DNA from 3 places in the Kitasatospora sp. NPDC086791 genome. Region 2 is predicted to be linked to each of the others. Evidence: predicted binding sites of a transcription regulator. Region 2 holds the regulator's gene; each other region holds the start of a gene.
What was found. Region 2 encodes HrcA, which represses chaperone genes, less so after heat shock. Its sites were predicted from a motif close to TTNGCACTCNGNNNNNCNGAGTGCNAA; they were not measured.

Region 1 (3,256 bases), on a different contig from region 2:
AGATCCCGCCTGACAAGCAGAAGTCCGAGGTCTGCGACGACCAGGCCGCGCTCACCCAGCAGTACGGCACCGCCCCGCTGCTCTTCCGCCCGCCGTTCGGCGACGGCGCCAACACCCCGACGCTCAACACCGCGGTGCAGGAGTGCGGGCCGCGGGCGATCGTGCTCTGGCGCGAGTCGATGCAGATCCACGACATGCAGTACCAGGCGGGGGACAAGAAGCTGAAGCCCGGCGACATCATCCTGGCGCACTTCCGCGGCCCCAAGGAGCTCAAGGGCGCCACGATGACCCAGATGTTCGGCGACCTGCTGGCCCGGATCCAGGAGCAGGGCTTCTCGGTGGCCCGGCTGGAGGACTACATCCAGGCCCCCGCCTCCTGACGGTGCCCCGCCTCCTGACGGTGCCCCGCCTCCTGACGGTGCCCCGCCTCCTGACGGTGCCCCGCCTCCTGACGGCGCCTCGGTCCGCGGCCGCGGCTAGGAGGCCCGGACCGGCTGCCCCAGCATCATCAGCGGGCCGTGGTCGGTGCGGCTGAGGATCACCGTGACGGTGTTCGGCCCGGAGGGCTTGAGCTGACGGCGCAGCTCCTCCGGGGTGATCGCCATCCCGCGCTTCTTGATCACCACCGTGCCGACCGCGCGCTCGCGCAGCAGTGCCTTCAGCTTCTTGATGTGGAAGGGCAGCACGTCGGTGAGCTCGAAGGCGTGCGCGTACGGGGTGGCGACCAGCGCGTCCGAGGTCAGGTACGCGATCTTCGGGTCGATCAGCCGGCCGCCGACCTGCTCGGCCACCTCGGCCACCAGGTGGGCCCGGATCACCGCGCCGTCCGGCTCGTACAGGTAGCGCCCGACCGGGCCGGCCGGCGGGTCGGGCAGGTCGCCGCCGGTCAGGCTGGCGCCCTGCGGCAGCAGCGTGGCGCGGTGCGGGCGGGTGGCCCCGGTGCCGAACCAGAGCACCGCCTCCTTGACGTCGCCGTGGTCCGAGACCCACTCGGCCTCGGCGTCCGCCGGGACGGCCTCGTGCGGAATGCCCGGGGCGACCTTCAGCGCCCCGATCGGGGTCCGCCGGCCGGCCTCGACCGCCCAGGACAGCGGCGGGGCGTACGCCTCGGGGTCGAACACCCGGCCGCGCGAGGTCCGTCGGGCCGGGTCGGTGAACACCGCGTCGTAGCCGGTGACGTCCACCTCGGCGACGTCCGCGCAGCGCACCTCGACCAGTCCGGCCAGGCCCAGCGCGGCGGCGTTCGCGGCGGTGGCGGCGCAGGCCGCCGGGTCCTTGTCGACGGCCAGTACCTCGATGCCCGCCCGGGCCAGCGCCAGCACGTCCCCGCCGATGCCGCAGCACAGGTCCGCCAGCCGCCGCACGCCCAGCTCGGCGAACCGCCGCGCCCGCCACTCGGCCACGCTGCGCCGGGTGGACTGCTCGACGCCGTTGGGCGTGAAGTACATCAGGTCGGCGTCCGCCCCGAACTTCGCCCGCGCCCGCTGCCGCAGCCGCGCCTGCCCGAAGGCCGCCGACACCAGCTCCGCCGGGTGCTCCCGCCGCAGGCGGGTGGCCAGCGCCAGCTCCTCCTCGGGGGTGAACTCGCGCAGCTCGGCGAGCAGGGCCTGGCCCTCGGGCGTCAGCAGGGGCTGGAGGTTCTCGGTGTCCACGAGGTCATTCTCGCGGGTCGGCGGCCGGGGCGGCCCGCCACGGCCCGGCCCAGCGGCGGGCGGGGCGCCGCCGCGGTCGAACGGGGCGCACACGTGTACGGATCCTGATCCGTCGTTGGGGACTTCCGGGGCGCGTCGTTGGCACTCTGGTTGACTGAGTGCTAACACGGCCCTATGGTCGTCCTTGGCACTCCCCACCGGGGGAGTGCTAACGCGAAGACGCGTGTCTGACCCCCGCGACGGCAGACCCGCAGGCTCGCCCTACCCGTTAGAAAACCCCGTAATCTCCGAAGGGGAGCTCGGACGTGACCACCAGCAGCAAGGTTGCCATCAAGCCGCTCGAGGACCGCATCGTGGTCCAGCCGCTCGACGCCGAGACCACCACGGCCTCCGGCCTGGTTATCCCGGACACCGCCAAGGAGAAGCCCCAGGAGGGCGTCGTCCTGGCCGTCGGCCCGGGCCGCTTCGAGGACGGCCAGCGTCTGCCGCTCGACGTCGCCGTCGGTGACATCGTCCTGTACTCGAAGTACGGCGGCACCGAGGTGAAGTACCAGGGCGAGGAGTACCTCGTCCTCTCGGCCCGCGACGTTCTCGCCATCATCGAGAAGTAAGTCGTTCCGACCCGCCCCGGATCCGTGTCCCAAGTGACAGGGGCCCGGGGCGTGGTTGTTGGTTCACGTAGTTCGGCGGCCGGTCGGCCGGCCGCAGCCCCGAGGGAATAGGGAACATGGCGAAGATCCTGCAGTTCGACGAGGACGCCCGCCGCTCGCTGGAGCGCGGTGTCAACAAGCTGGCCGACACCGTCAAGGTGACCATCGGCCCCAAGGGCCGCAACGTCGTCATCGACAAGAAGTTCGGCGCCCCGACCATCACCAACGACGGTGTCACCATCGCCCGTGAGGTCGAGCTGGACGACCCGTACGAGAACCTTGGCGCGCAGCTCGTCAAGGAGGTCGCCACCAAGACCAACGACGTCGCGGGTGACGGCACCACCACCGCCACCGTGCTGGCCCAGGCCCTGGTCAACGAGGGTCTGCGCAACGTCGCCGCCGGTGCCGGCCCGGCCGCCCTGAAGAAGGGCATCGACAAGGCCGTCGCCGCCGTCTCCGAGCACCTGCTGTCCGTGGCCCGCGAGATCGAGGGCAAGGACGACGTCGCCGCCGTCGCGTCCCTCTCCGCCCAGGACACCCAGGTCGGCGAGCTGATCGCCGAGGCGATCGACAAGGTCGGCAAGGACGGCGTCATCACCGTCGAGGAGTCGAACACCTTCGGCGTGGAGCTGGACTTCACCGAGGGCATGCAGTTCGACAAGGGCTACCTGTCGCCGTACTTCGTCACCGACGCGGAGCGGCAGGAGGCGGTCCTGGAGGACCCGTACATCCTGATCAACCAGGGCAAGATCTCCTCCATCCAGGAGCTGCTGCCGCTGCTGGAGAAGATCCTGCAGGGCGGTGCCTCCAAGCCGCTGCTGATCATCGCCGAGGACGTCGACGGCGAGGCGCTGTCGACCCTGGTCGTGAACAAGATCCGCGGCACCTTCAACGCCGTCGCCGTCAAGGCCCCGGGCTTCGGCGACCGCCGCAAGGCGATCCTCGGCGACCTGG
Region 2 (3,256 bases):
GGGATGGCGGAGATCTGCCCGGTCACCTTGGTGAGGGCCGAGGCGAGCGCGCTGGGCCGGCCGGTGAGCTGGGCGGCGGCGCGGTCGGCGGCCAGTTCGCGGTAGCGGGAGAGCAGCCGGGTGAGCAGGAAGCTGATCGCGTAGACCACCATCGAGACCAGCGGGATGATCAGCGCCAGGATGGCCGCGTTCTGGTCGTTGCTGTTGCGGCCGCCGCCCATGAACCCGCCGTACACGGCGATCCGGGTCATCGCGCCGGCGAGCACGCCGAGGAAGCCGGCGATCGTCATCACCGCGACGTCCCGGTGGGCGACGTGGGACAGCTCGTGCGCGAGGACGCCCTCCAGTTCCTCCGGCTCCAGCCGGCGCAGCAGGCCGGTGGTCACGCAGACCACCGCGTTCTGCGGGTTGCGGCCGGTCGCGAAGGCGTTCGGCATGTCGTTGTCGGCGACCGCCACGCGGGGTTTGGGCATGTCGGCCAGGGCGCAGAGCCGGTCGATCGTGCCGTGCAGTTGGGGGAACTCCTCCGGGGACACCTGGTGGGCTCCCATGGCCCGTTCGGTGATCTTGTCGCTGAACCAGAACTGGGCCACGAACAGCCCGCCGGAGATCAGCACGATCAGCGGCCAGGCGCCGCGCAGCAGCGCGATCAGCAGGCCGGTGAAACCGACGTACAGCAGCCCGATCACGAACATCGTGGCGACCATGCGGCCGGTCAGGCCGCGGTCGGGTGCGAAACGGGTGTGCTGGCCCGAGCTCGACATCGCTTGCTCCTCCATTCGCCGTCGCTTCCGATGCTGCCACCCGGACGGCCGTTGGGCACCACCCGCGCGCCGGGAACCGGTGAACGCTTCCCGCCCCGTGGGCCGTACCCGGAACTGCGGGCAGGATCACCCCGGTCCGGCCGTTCCTGCCGTAGGACCCGGGCCTTACACTGGCAGGTACGGTTCTGGCACTCGTGCGTTCAGAGTGCCAGGGTCGGGGCCTCCCGGAGCGGCCCGCAGCAGCAGGGACACAGACGGACAACGTGCGAAGACGGAGGTGCGTGCCCCATGGCCGGAGAGGTCCGCCAGCTGGACGACCGCAAGCTCGCCGTGCTCCGCGCGATCGTGCAGGACTACGTGGGCACCGAGGAGCCGGTCGGCTCCAAGGCCCTGGTGGAGCGGCACAACCTCGGGGTCTCGCCGGCGACGGTCCGCAACGACATGGCGGCGCTGGAGGAGGAGGGCTACATCCACCAGCCGCACACCAGTGCCGGCCGCATCCCGACCGACAAGGGGTACCGCCTCTTCGTCGACAAGCTCGCCGAGATCAAGCCGATGAGCGCCCCCGAGCGCCGGGCGATCCGGCACTTCCTGGACGGCGCGGTCGACCTGGACGACGTGGTCGCGCGCACCGTGCGGCTGCTCGCCCAGCTGACCCGGCAGGTCGCGGTCGTCCAGTACCCGTCGCTGACTCGCTCCACCGTCCGACACGTCGAGCTGGTGGCGCTGGCCCCGGCCAAGGTGATGCTGGTGCTGATCACCAACACCGGCCGGGTCGAGCAGCGGATGGTCGACTGCCCGGGCCCGGTCGGCGAGACGGTCCTGGCGGACCTGCGGACCGCGCTCAACAGCAGAGCCGCCGGCCGCAGGCTCCCGGAGGTCCCGGGGCTGTTGGAGGAGCTTCCGGCGATGTTCGAGCAGGCCGACCGGCCGACCGTCAGCACGGTCCTGGCGACGCTGTTCGAGACGCTCGCGGAACAGAACGAGGAGCGGATCATGCTGGCCGGCACGGCCAACCTGACCCGCTTCGGCCACGACTTCCCCCTCACCATCCAGCCGGTGCTGGAGGCCCTGGAGGAGCAGGTCATCCTGCTCCGCCTCCTGGGTGAGACCAATGACGCCGCGATGACGGTCCGGATCGGCCGGGAGAACGCCTACGAAGGGCTGATTTCCACCTCGGTCGTCTCGGTCGGTTACGGTTCGGGCGACGAGAGCGTGGCCAAACTGGGTGTGATCGGTCCGACCCGGATGGACTACCCGGGCACAATGGGGGCGGTGCGGGCGGTGGCGCGGTACGTGGGCCAGATCCTGGCCGAGTCGTAGCAAACAGCCGTCGGACATCCTGACGGCGTCCAGTCGCAGCACTACTACAGGCGGAACAAGCGGAGCATTTGGTGGCCACGGACTACTACGCGGTACTCGGCGTCCGACGGGATGCGGGGCAGGACGAGATCAAGAAGGCGTTCCGGCGCCTGGCACGCGAACTGCACCCGGACGTCAACCCGGACCCGAAGACGCAGGAGCGGTTCAAGGAGATCAACGCCGCCTACGAGGTGCTCTCCGATCCGCAGAAGCGCCAGGTCTACGACCTCGGCGGGGACCCGCTGTCCCCGGGCGGGGGCGGCGCGGGCGGCTTCGGCGCGGGCGCGGCGGGCTTCGGCTTCTCCGACATCATGGACGCCTTCTTCGGCGCCGCGGCCGGCCAGCGCGGACCGCGGTCGCGCACCCGCCGCGGCCAGGACGCCATGATCCGGCTGGAGATCACCCTGGAGGAGGCCGCGTTCGGCACCACCAAGGAACTCCAGGTCGACACCGCCGTCACCTGCACCACCTGCAGCGGCGAGGGCGCGGCCCCCGGCACCTCCGCCCAGACCTGTGACATGTGTCGCGGCAAGGGCGAGGTCTCCCAGGTCACCCGGTCCTTCCTGGGCCAGGTCATGACCTCCCGCCCCTGCCCGCAGTGCCAGGGCTTCGGCACCGTCGTGCCGACCCCGTGCCCGGAGTGCGCCGGCGACGGCCGGGTCCGCGCCCGCCGCACCCTGACCGTCAAGATCCCGGCCGGCGTCGACAACGGCACCCGGATCCAGCTGGCCGGCGAGGGCGAGGTCGGCCCCGGCGGCGGCCCGGCCGGCGACCTGTACGTCGAGATCGCCGAGACCAGCCACGCCATCTTCCAGCGGCGCGGCGACGACCTGCACTGCACCGTCACCATCCCGATGACGGCGGCCTCGCTCGGCACCCAGGTGCCGCTGCAGACCCTGGACGGCCTGGAGGAGGTCGACATCCGGCCCGGCACCCAGTCCGGCCAGTCGATCCCGCTGCACGGCCGGGGCATCACCCACCTGCGCGGCGGCGGCCGGGGCGACCTGATAGTGCACGTCGAGGTGAAGACGCCCACCAAGCTCGACCCCGAGCAGGAGGAGCTGCTGCGCCGCCTCGCGGTGCTGCGCGGCGAGGAGCGGCCCTCGGGCCAGTTCGCACCGGGCCAGCAG
Region 3 (3,256 bases), on a different contig from region 2:
TGCTGGCGCGGACCGAGGGCATCTTCGCCGAGACCGCGGGCGGGGTGACCGTCGGCGTGCTGAAGAAGCTGGTCGAGACCGGGCAGCTGGATCCGGCCAAGGAGACCGTCGCGATCAACACCGGCGACGGCCTGAAGACCCTGGACGCCGTCTCCGACGCCGGGATGACCGCCGTCATCCGCCCGACGCTGGACTCGTTCCGCGCCGCCGGCCTCGTGTCCGCCTGAACCTCCCCCGCCCCGCACGGCCCGCACCGCAAGGGCCCCACCCCGCAAGGCCCGACCCCGCAAGGAGAGCCATGAGCGCCAACGTCCGCATCCCCACCATCCTGCGCACCTACACCGGCGGCGCCGCCGAGGTGACCGCCGAGGGCGCCACCCTGGCCGAGGTCATCGCCGACCTGGAGAAGAACCACGCGGGCATCGCCGCCCGCCTGCTGGACGACACCGGCAAGCTGCGCCGCTTCGTCAACGTCTACGTGAACGACGACGACGTGCGCTTCGCCGACGGCCTGGCGACCGAGATCAAGGACGGCGCCGGCGTCTCGATCATCCCGGCGGTGGCCGGCGGCTGCTGATCCGCCCGCCATTCGGTTGCTCGCCCCGCCATTCGGCCGCCCGTCCGTACGGAATTCCGTTCTCCGTATGCGCGGGCGGCCGGTTGCATTCCGGCTGGAATATTTCCGGGTCGAGTCGGAGTAGAGTGTCGCTCGGTTGGGAACAGGGGTTCCCTCTCGACCGCCCGCGCCGTTCTGCCGGGGCGCGTCCGGCCGGTGAGACCGGCCCGTGAAACATGTCAGGCCGATGTCAGAATTACCTCGGGGATTTGGGTAATTCGTCCGCTATGCCCGGCGTGAAATGCCGATATCTTCCCGATTCGGCCCGTCCTGTCCCTTGATCGGGCGGCGGAATTGACGGCGGCTGACCCTGTTGCAGAGGGCTTCGGTCCGGATACATTCAGCGGCGGTCGACGCAATCACCCGCTCACCGGAAGCCGTCCGGCGTCCCGCGCGGAGGGTTGCGGCGTGCACGGCTGCGCCCAGGGGGGGTTCCCCGGGCCGGCCTTCAAACCAACCCGGGCCCGCGACCTGCGGGCACGTGAAGGGCCAGCACAGCACTAGGGGAGTTCGGAATGGCTCAGGGCACCGTCAAGTGGTTCAACGCGGAGAAGGGCTACGGCTTCATCGCGGTCGACGGTGGTGCGGACGTCTTCGTCCACTACAGCGCGATCCAGATGGACGGCTACCGCACCCTCGAGGAGGGCCAGCGGGTCGAGTTCGAGATTTCCCAGGGACAGAAGGGCCCGCAGGCGGACATGGTTCGCGCGGCGGTCTGACCCCTTCCGACTCCAGGAGCTCGGCGCGGCCCACGGCTGGTGACCGCTCGCTTCTCGACGGGCCCGCACGACACGCGTCGTGCGGGCCCGTCGGCGTTCCCGGACGGGCCCGTCGGGGTTCTCGAACGGGCTCGCCGGCGTTCCCGGACGGGCTCGCCGGTGCTCCCGTGCGGGCTCAGCGGCGGCTCGCGGGTTGGCGATTGGGCTTGCACTCGACCACCCGGAGTGCTAATCATTGGCGTTAGCACTCACAGCGTGAGAGTGACAGCGGACCGGGTCGGTGAGGCCCCCGGGAGCGGTAGGGGAAAGGACCCCCGCACACCAGGGCCGTCCGTCGCGGGCACCCCTTGGTCCGAGCAGTCGACCGTGTCCCGGAGGACCACTTCTGATGGCCAAGATCATCGCCTTTGATGAGGAAGCTCGCCGCGGCCTTGAGCGTGGCATGAACCAGCTCGCCGACGCAGTGAAGGTCACGCTCGGCCCCAAGGGTCGCAACGTCGTGCTGGAGAAGAAGTGGGGCGCCCCCACGATCACCAACGACGGTGTCTCCATCGCCAAGGAGATCGAGCTCGAGGACCCGTACGAGAAGATCGGTGCGGAGCTCGTCAAGGAGGTCGCCAAGAAGACGGACGACGTCGCGGGTGACGGCACCACCACCGCCACCGTGCTCGCCCAGGCCCTGGTTCGCGAGGGTCTGCGCAACGTCGCCGCCGGCGCCAACCCGATGGCCCTGAAGCGCGGCATCGAGAAGGCCGTCGCCGCCGTCTCCGACCAGCTGCTGGCCCAGGCCAAGGACGTGGAGACCAAGGAGCAGATCGCCTCCACCGCCTCCATCTCCGCCGCCGACACCCAGATCGGCGAGCTGATCGCCGAGGCCATGGACAAGGTCGGCAAGGAAGGCGTCATCACCGTCGAGGAGAGCAACACCTTCGGTCTGGAGCTGGAGCTCACCGAGGGCATGCGCTTCGACAAGGGCTACATCTCGGCCTACTTCGCCACCGACCTGGAGCGGATGGAGGCGACCTTCGAGGACCCCTACATCCTCATCGCCAACTCCAAGATCGGCTCGGTCAAGGACCTGCTCCCGCTGCTGGAGAAGGTCATGCAGAGCGGCAAGCCGCTCGTCATCATCGCCGAGGACGTCGAGGGCGAGGCCCTGTCGACCCTGGTCGTGAACAAGATCCGCGGCACCTTCAAGTCCGTCGCCGTCAAGGCCCCGGGCTTCGGCGACCGCCGCAAGGCCATGCTCGGCGACATCGCCATCCTCACCGGTGGCACCGTGATCTCCGAGGAGGTCGGCCTCAAGCTGGAGAACGCCGGCATCGACCTGCTGGGCACCGCCCGCAAGGTGGTCATCACCAAGGACGAGACCACCATCGTCGACGGTGGCGGCGAGAGCGACCAGGTCGCCGGCCGGGTGAACCAGATCCGCGCCGAGATCGAGAACAGCGACTCGGACTACGACCGCGAGAAGCTCCAGGAGCGCCTCGCCAAGCTGGCCGGCGGCGTGGCCGTCATCAAGGCCGGCGCGGCCACCGAGGTGGAGCTCAAGGAGCGCAAGCACCGCATCGAGGACGCCGTCCGCAACGCCAAGGCCGCCGTCGAGGAGGGCATCGTCGCCGGTGGTGGCGTCGCGCTGCTGCAGGCCGGTGTCGCCTTCGACAAGCTGGAGCTGGAGGGCGACGAGGCCACCGGTGCCAACATCGTCAAGGTCGCGCTGGAGGCCCCGATCAAGCAGATCGCGACCAACGCCGGCCTGGAGGGTGGCGTCGTGGTGGAGAAGGTGCGCAACCTCCCCGCCGGTCACGGCCTGAACGCCGCCACCAACGAGTACGTCGACCTGGTCGCCGCGGGCATCATCGACCCGGCCAAGGTCACCCGCTCCGCGCTGCAGAACGCCGCCTCCATCGCGGCGCTGTTC

Region 1: the regulator HrcA is predicted to act here: its motif matches at 1,791-1,817, upstream of groES (co-chaperone GroES).
Region 3: the regulator HrcA is predicted to act here: its motif matches at 1,541-1,567, upstream of groL (chaperonin GroEL).

The regions. Positions count from the first base shown of each region.
Region 1 covers NZ_JBFBOC010000005.1:96,830-100,085, forward strand. The annotation lists gene AB0Q99_RS10795 (polysaccharide deacetylase family protein) at 1-380, shown strand, start outside; gene AB0Q99_RS10800 (class I SAM-dependent methyltransferase) at 477-1,652, opposite strand; gene groES (co-chaperone GroES) at 1,958-2,263, shown strand; gene groL (chaperonin GroEL) at 2,380-3,256, shown strand, end outside.
Region 2 covers NZ_JBFBOC010000006.1:17,831-21,086, forward strand. The annotation lists gene htpX (zinc metalloprotease HtpX) at 1-764, opposite strand, end outside; gene hrcA (heat-inducible transcriptional repressor HrcA) at 1,053-2,087, shown strand; gene dnaJ (molecular chaperone DnaJ) at 2,159-3,256, shown strand, end outside.
Region 3 covers NZ_JBFBOC010000027.1:74,818-78,073, forward strand. The annotation lists gene thrC (threonine synthase) at 1-227, shown strand, start outside; gene AB0Q99_RS27280 (MoaD/ThiS family protein) at 299-577, shown strand; gene AB0Q99_RS27285 (cold-shock protein) at 1,132-1,335, shown strand; gene groL (chaperonin GroEL) at 1,724-3,256, shown strand, end outside.